2 regions of the Labrys sp. ALF-8 genome follow, and region 2 is predicted to be linked to the other one. Evidence: riboswitches for the same ligand, from Rfam matches in the RefSeq annotation. Region 2 holds a riboswitch; the other holds the start of a gene.
The links. Region 2 has a riboswitch for thiamine pyrophosphate ahead of thiB (thiamine ABC transporter substrate binding subunit). Riboswitches for the same ligand answer to the same signal wherever they lie in the genome.
Positions count from the first base shown of each region.

Region 1: another riboswitch for thiamine pyrophosphate. It lies ahead of thiC (phosphomethylpyrimidine synthase ThiC); the one in region 2 lies ahead of thiB (thiamine ABC transporter substrate binding subunit).

Region 1 covers NZ_AP048537.1:2,755,770-2,759,174, reverse strand. The annotation lists gene AC6H34_RS12725 (ABC transporter substrate-binding protein) at 1-143, opposite strand, end outside; gene AC6H34_RS12720 (YbaK/EbsC family protein) at 640-1,104, opposite strand; TPP riboswitch at 1,244-1,351, shown strand; gene thiC (phosphomethylpyrimidine synthase ThiC) at 1,441-3,282, shown strand; gene AC6H34_RS12710 (FAD-dependent oxidoreductase) at 3,266-3,405, shown strand, end outside.
Region 2 covers NZ_AP048538.1:1,998,608-2,002,012, reverse strand. The annotation lists gene AC6H34_RS29695 (ABC transporter ATP-binding protein) at 1-429, shown strand, start outside; gene AC6H34_RS29690 (HAD family hydrolase) at 445-1,113, shown strand; TPP riboswitch at 1,204-1,318, shown strand; gene thiB (thiamine ABC transporter substrate binding subunit) at 1,385-2,386, shown strand; gene AC6H34_RS29680 (ABC transporter permease subunit) at 2,485-3,405, shown strand, end outside.

The sequences.
Region 1 (3,405 bases), on a different replicon from region 2:
TCGTTGAGAGCGAGGCTGTCCTGGGGCTGGGCCAGCACGCGCACCGTGTTCTTGCAGATGGCATCCGCGTTGGCAGCAAGCGTGCCCGCGGCGAAAGCCATGACAGCACCCAAAGCGGTGCCGTAGACCTTGGATTTGTTCATCAGCGTTTCCTCTTTATATTCTGTTGCCGAGTAGACCTACTCCGGCATTGCTTCGCCGGCATTCGGCTTCTGTGGCCGATATGCGTGGCTGCATGTGAAATTCGGGATCTGGACACTTAGCGCATCGGCACTCTGACCCTTCCTTTACCCACGGACGCCGACCGGTTGCTCCGGCCGGAAACTTTAATGTGGGACACTACCATACTACAAACTCGGGCATTTCGGTGCGGGGTCATGAAAGGCGAACCGCCGCTGTCGGCCAGTCGATGTCAGTAGAAGGGGCGCCCCGGCTGCGGGGCGCTTGCGCGTTTTCGCGCCATTTTGGCAGAGTTTGATATGTCTTGCCCCAGCCCGTCAAGGGCCTTGGTGACAGGAGAACGACAGCGCTCCATACTTCACGCAATGCCTCTGCGCCGGCATGGCATGCAGCTCGGCGCTTTCCATTCGCCGGCGCAGTCCAGTTTACGTCAAGGGCAACCAATGGAGTGCGCTGCGCTCAGGCCTTGACGTCGGCCACCGTGCCGCCTGTCACGCGGACAAGCTCCTTCGGCGAAGTGCGGAAGGCGTGCGTCGGCGAGCCGGCTGCGGCCCAGACCGGATCCAGGGCCAGCAGATCCTCGTCGATCAGGATGAGCGCCGGTGCGAGATGCCCCACCGGCGCCACCCCTCCGACGGCGAAACCCGTCACGTGCTGAACCCAGGCCGGATCGGCTCGCTCGATCTTACGCCCCAGCACCACGCCCACCTTGGCGCGATCGATGCGATTGGCCCCCGACGCAACCACCAGCACCGGCGTCTCGCCTGCCCGGAAGATGATCGACTTGGCGATCTGCGCCTCGCTGCAACCAACGGAAGCCGCCGCCTCGGCCACGGTATGCGTGCCCTTGGCGAACTGCGCGATGGTGTCGGGATGGCCGGCAGCCAACAAGGCCTGCCGGACGCGATCGACGGAATGCGGCATGGAGGGAGCCCACGAACATGAAAGGGGCACGGTAGCCAAGAAGCGCCGCGACCCCAAGCCAAAATCCGCGCATATGCGCGGCATCTGCGCCGACAATCACGCCCCTCTGGACGGATGACGATTCCGGGTCTAGGCTGTCTGCCGTTCCGAGGGGTGTCCCGCGCAAGCGGGGCTGAGATGGTCCAGAACCGAACCCTTCGAACCTGATCCGGGTCATGCCGGCGAAGGGACGGGAACTGCGGGCCTCGAATTGGGCCCAAGGACCAGGTTGCGATACCCGGTCTCCCAGACAATCGTCGCCCCGGATCTCCACAACTCGCTTCGAGGAGGAGATCCATGAACGACCAAGCCCCCAAGGACAAGACGGCGGCGCCGCAGAGCGTCACCACAGGGCCGATCGAAGGGTCGCGCAAGGTCTACGCAGCGCCGTCCTCGCATCCCCTGATGCGCGTGCCATTCCGCGAAATCCGCCTCAGTGACGCTGCCTTGGAGCCGGTGCGCGTTTACGATGCCTCGGGCCCCTACACGGAAGATGACGCGGCGATCGATCTGAAGCAGGGTCTGCCAGCCATCCGCGATGCCTGGATCGCATCTCGCGGCTTTCCTGCCGTCGAGGGCCGTACCGTCAAGCCCGAGGACAACGGCAACGTCTCGGCGGAACGGCTGGTGCAGCCCTGTCCGGCCGAGCGCGTCCTGCGCCGCGGGGCCGACGGACAAATGGTCACCCAGTTCGAATTCGCCCGAGCGGGACTGATTACCGAGGAGATGGTCTATGCGGCCTTCCGCGAAAACCTGGCCCGGGAGCAGGCACTGGACGGGGCCTCCGCCCGCCGGGCCGACGGAGAGGATTTCGGCGCCGCCATCCCCGACTTCGTGACGCCGGAATTCGTGCGGGACGAGATCGCGCGCGGCAGGGCCATCCTGCCGGCCAACATCAATCATCCGGAAATAGAGCCGATGGTGATCGGCCGCAACTTCCTGGTGAAGGTCAACGCGAACATCGGCAACTCGGCCGTCACCTCCGGTGCGGCCGAGGAGGTGGAGAAGCTCGTCTGGGCCACACGCTGGGGCGCCGATACGGTGATGGACCTGTCCACCGGACGGAACATCCACAATATCCGTTCCTGGATCATCCGGAACTCGCCGGTGCCCATCGGCACGGTGCCGATCTACCAGGCGCTGGAGAAGGTCGACGGCGACCCGCTCAAGCTCGATTGGGAAGTGTTCAAGGACACGCTGATCGAGCAGGCCGAGCAGGGCGTCGACTACTTTACCATCCATGCCGGCGTGCGGCTCGCCCATGTGCCGCTGACGGCCCGGCGCGTCACCGGCATTGTCTCGCGCGGCGGCTCGATCATGGCGCGGTGGTGCCTCGCCGGCCATCGCGAAAGCTTTCTCTATGAACGCTTCGACGAGATCTGCGACATCATGCGCCGCTATGACGTTTCCTTCTCGCTGGGCGACGGCCTGAGGCCAGGCTCGATCGCTGATGCCAACGACGCGGCCCAGTTCGCCGAGCTCGAAACCCTGGGCGAACTGGGCAGGATTGCCTGGGACAAGGGCTGCCAGGTCATGATCGAAGGCCCCGGCCATGTACCGATGCACAAGATCAAGCAGAACATGGACAAGCAGCTCGCCGCCTGCGGCGAGGCTCCCTTCTATACGCTCGGACCGCTGACGACCGACATCGCCCCCGGCTACGATCACATCACCTCCGGCATCGGCGCCGCGATGATCGGCTGGTTCGGCACGGCGATGCTCTGCTACGTCACGCCCAAGGAGCATCTCGGCCTGCCCAACCGAGACGATGTGAAGACCGGCGTCATCACCTATCGCATCGCCGCGCATGCGGCGGATCTGGCCAAGGGCCATCCGGCCGCCCGCATCCGCGACGACGCTCTCTCGCAGGCTCGGTTCGACTTCCGCTGGGAGGACCAGTTCAACCTATCGCTCGATCCGGATACGGCGCGCGCCTTCCACGACGAGACATTGCCGAAGGATGTGCACAAGGTGGCGCATTTCTGCTCGATGTGCGGCCCGAAATTCTGCTCGATGAAGATCACCCAGGATCTGCGCGAGGAAGTTCGCGCCCTTGAAGCCGCAGCCCAGGAAGGGATGGCCGCGAAATCGCGCGAATTTCTCGAACAGGGCGGGGCCCTTTATGTCCCGGCCGGATAGGAGAACCCGCATTACCGTCGTCGGGGCCGGCGTCGCCGGCCTCGTCGCCGCCATCGAATGTGCCGAGCGAGGCGCCGAGGTCGAGATCCTGGAGCGCGCGCCGGTCCTGGGCGCACGAGCCTG
Region 2 (3,405 bases):
GAGGCGATCGAGAAGGCTGCGAAGGCGGCCTACGCGCATGATTTCATCCGGAATTTCGATCGGGGATACGATACCGAGGTTGGCGAGCGCGGCCTGCAGCTCTCGGGCGGCCAGCGCGCCCGCATCGCCATTGCCCGCGCCATCCTGCGCGATGCCTCGATCATCCTGCTGGACGAGGCAACGGCGGCACTCGATTCCGAATCCGAACAGGCCGTGCAAAACGCGCTGGACGACCTGTGCGCCGGCCGCACCGTCGTCGTCATCGCCCATCGCCTGCAGACGATCCAGGAGGCCGACAAGATCTGTGTGATCGAGGCAGGCCGGGTCGTGGAGGAGGGCACGCATGAGGCCCTGCTCGCGCGCGGCGGCCGTTACGCCAACCTCTATGCCGTGCAGTTTCGCGACGAGCCCGAGCTCTCGCCCCTTTGAGAAGGTTCCTGTTCCGTGAAGTCCGTTGCCCTGTTCGATCTCGATGGCACCCTCGTCGATGCCGATCATCTTCACTACGAGGCATGGAAGCACATGCTCTCGCCGCACGGCATCGATCTCACTGAGAAATCCTATCGCACCGATGTCATGGGGGCGCCCAACAGCCTTCTCCTGTCGAGTTTGCTCAAGGATCTCGACGAAAAAGCCGGCCTCGCCCTGATCGACGACAAGGAGGAGATGTTCCGCCGGCTCTTCGTCAAGGTGGAGCCGGCCCGCGGGCTGAACGCTTTCCTGGACTGGCTCGCAGGCCGCGGCGTGCCGGTTGGCGTCGTCACCAACGCGCCGAGGGCCAATGCCGAGCACCAGCTCAACGGGTTGGGATTGGTGGAGCGCTTTCCGCAAGTGGTGATCGGTGCCGAGGTGGCGCGGCCCAAGCCCTTTCCCGACCCCTATCTGGCCGGGCTGGAGCGTCTGGGCGGTACGGCCGCGAAGAGCCTCGCCTTCGAGGATTCTCGTTCGGGAATCGCCGCCGGCAAGGCGGCGGGCCTTGCCGTCATCGGGCTGATGACGGGCATGAGCGAGGCGGCGATGCTTGCAGAAGGGGTGGACCTCGCCATTCCCGACTATGAGGATCCACGCCTCATGCCCTTCGCCGCACGCCGCATGGAGCTCGCGGGAGGCTAGGGGAATCCGCGGAAGGACGATACCCCGGCTTTGCACTGCCCAGCCGGCAAAGAATCGCCTTTCCCTCTCCCTCCGAACACGCTAACACCAGATCGTCTCATGGGGTGCCCGCAAGGGCTGAGAGGCCGAAGGCGTGGTGCTTTCGGGCCAACCCATCGAACCTGATCCGGGTCGTACCGGCGGAGGGATGAGCCTTGAAGCAGCACGTTTCCATTGCGCTCTCTTCAGAGTCGTTGTCCGTCCCGATCCGTCGTCGATATGGAGGACGCTCATGCTGAAGAAAATCCTGGCCGCGCTCACGCTTGCGGTCCTCGCCACGGCTGCCTCCGCGCAGGAGAAGCCCGTTCTCACCATCTACACCTATGAGAGCTTCTCGGGCGAATATGGTCCTGGCAAGCAGTTGCAGACTGCGTTCGAAGCCAAGTGCGGCTGCACGATCAAGTATGTTACCGCCGACGACGGCGGCGCGCTGTTCGCCAAGCTCAAGCTGGAGGGAGCATCCACCAAGGCCGACGTCGTTGTCGGCCTGGACGACAATCTCATGGGCGAGGCGGAAAAATCCGGCCTGTTCGCGCCACATGGTATCGCGACCGACGGCCTTTCCCTTCCGGAGCCCTGGACCAGCAAGATCTTCGTGCCGTTCGATTGGGGATATTTCGCTTTCGTCTATGATGGCGACAAGCTCAAGAACCCGCCAGCCAGCCTGAAGGACCTCGTTGAAAAAAAGGACGGTCCGAAGGTCGTCATCGAGGATCCGCGTACCTCCACGCCGGGGCTCGGCCTGCTTGCCTGGATGAAGGCGGTCTATGGCGACAAGGCTGGCGATGCGTGGAAGCAGTTGAAGCCACGCATCGTGACGGTTACGCCCGGCTGGTCGGAAGCCTATGGGCTCTTCCTCAAGGGCGAGGCCGACATGGTGCTCTCCTATTCCACCTCGCCTTCCTATCACATCGGGGTCGAGAAGAAGACGAACTACCACGCCGCCATGTTCCCGGAAGGGCATCAGGTGCAGGTCGAGGTCGCCGGTCTGGTGGCGAACTCCAGGCAGCAGGATCTCGGGCGCCAGTTCCTGACCTTCCTGCTTTCCGGTGACGGACAGGCGGTGCTGCCGGAAACCAACTGGATGTATCCCGCCAGGATGCCTGCCGCCGGCCTGCCCGACAGTTTCAAGGCCGTGCCCGTACCCGCCAAGGCGCTGATGTCCGACCCCGCCAAGCTCGCCGAAAGCCGCAAGGCCTGGATCGACGAATGGCTTGCGGCGATGGCGAAGTGAACGCTGGTATGGCGAGCGCAGAGGGATTGGGGGCTGATCCTTCCCGGTTCGACGAGACGGCAAGCCCGCCCCCCGTCTTTTCCAATTCCCGGTCCTGAATGCCCGGCCTCGCTCTTCTCGCAGTCCTGGCCGCTCTCGTCGTTGCCTCCCTCGCCAGCCTGTTCCTTGCGGCGGGCGGCGAGCCCTGGCAGGGCAATGTCGCCTATCTCGTCTCGATCGCGAGTTTCACGCTTTACCAGGCGCTGCTCTCGACACTCCTGTCCCTGGTATTCGGGGCGCTCGTGGCGCTGGCGCTGGCGCGGCGCCATTTCCCCGGACGACGGTTGCTGCTCGCTCTGTTCGGCGTGGCGACGGCATTGCCCGCCATTGTGGCTGTCTTCGCCTTTGCCGGCATCTTCGGCCGCGTGGGAGCCGCCAACGTCATCTTGAACGCCGTCGGACTGCCGGCCATCGCCATTTACGGCATGACCGGCATCCTTCTCGTCCATGTCTTCTTCAATGGCGCCTTCGCGGCCCGCGTCTTCCTGGCGGCGCTCGAGGCTGTGCCGGGCGAACACTGGCGCCTCGCGTCCTCGCTCGGCCTGACCGCCGGCGACGTCTTCCGCCTGATCGATTGGCCGGTGCTCCGTCGGGACATGGCGGCGCTTGGCCTTCTCATTTTCATCGCCTGCGCCACCAGCTTCGCCATTCCCCTTACGCTCGGCGGCGGGCCAGGCAGCGCGACCTTCGAGGTGGCGATCTACCAGGCGATCCATTCCGATGCCGACTTCGCCCGTGCCGCAGTGCTGGCCCTGCTGCAGATTGCGGCGATGGCGCTACTGGTCGCAGCTGCGGCGCCCCTGCTCGTCTCCACGCCCGAGGCCGCGGCCCTGGGCCGGCATATCGAGCGTCCGGACAAGGCTGACCTCCTTCTCCGCGCCGTCGATGGCCTGGTGCTGTTGGCGGCCCTCCTTCTCATCGTGCCGCCGCTGTTGTCTGTCGTCTGGGCGGGCAGGGCACTCCTGGGCGGAATGGATCCT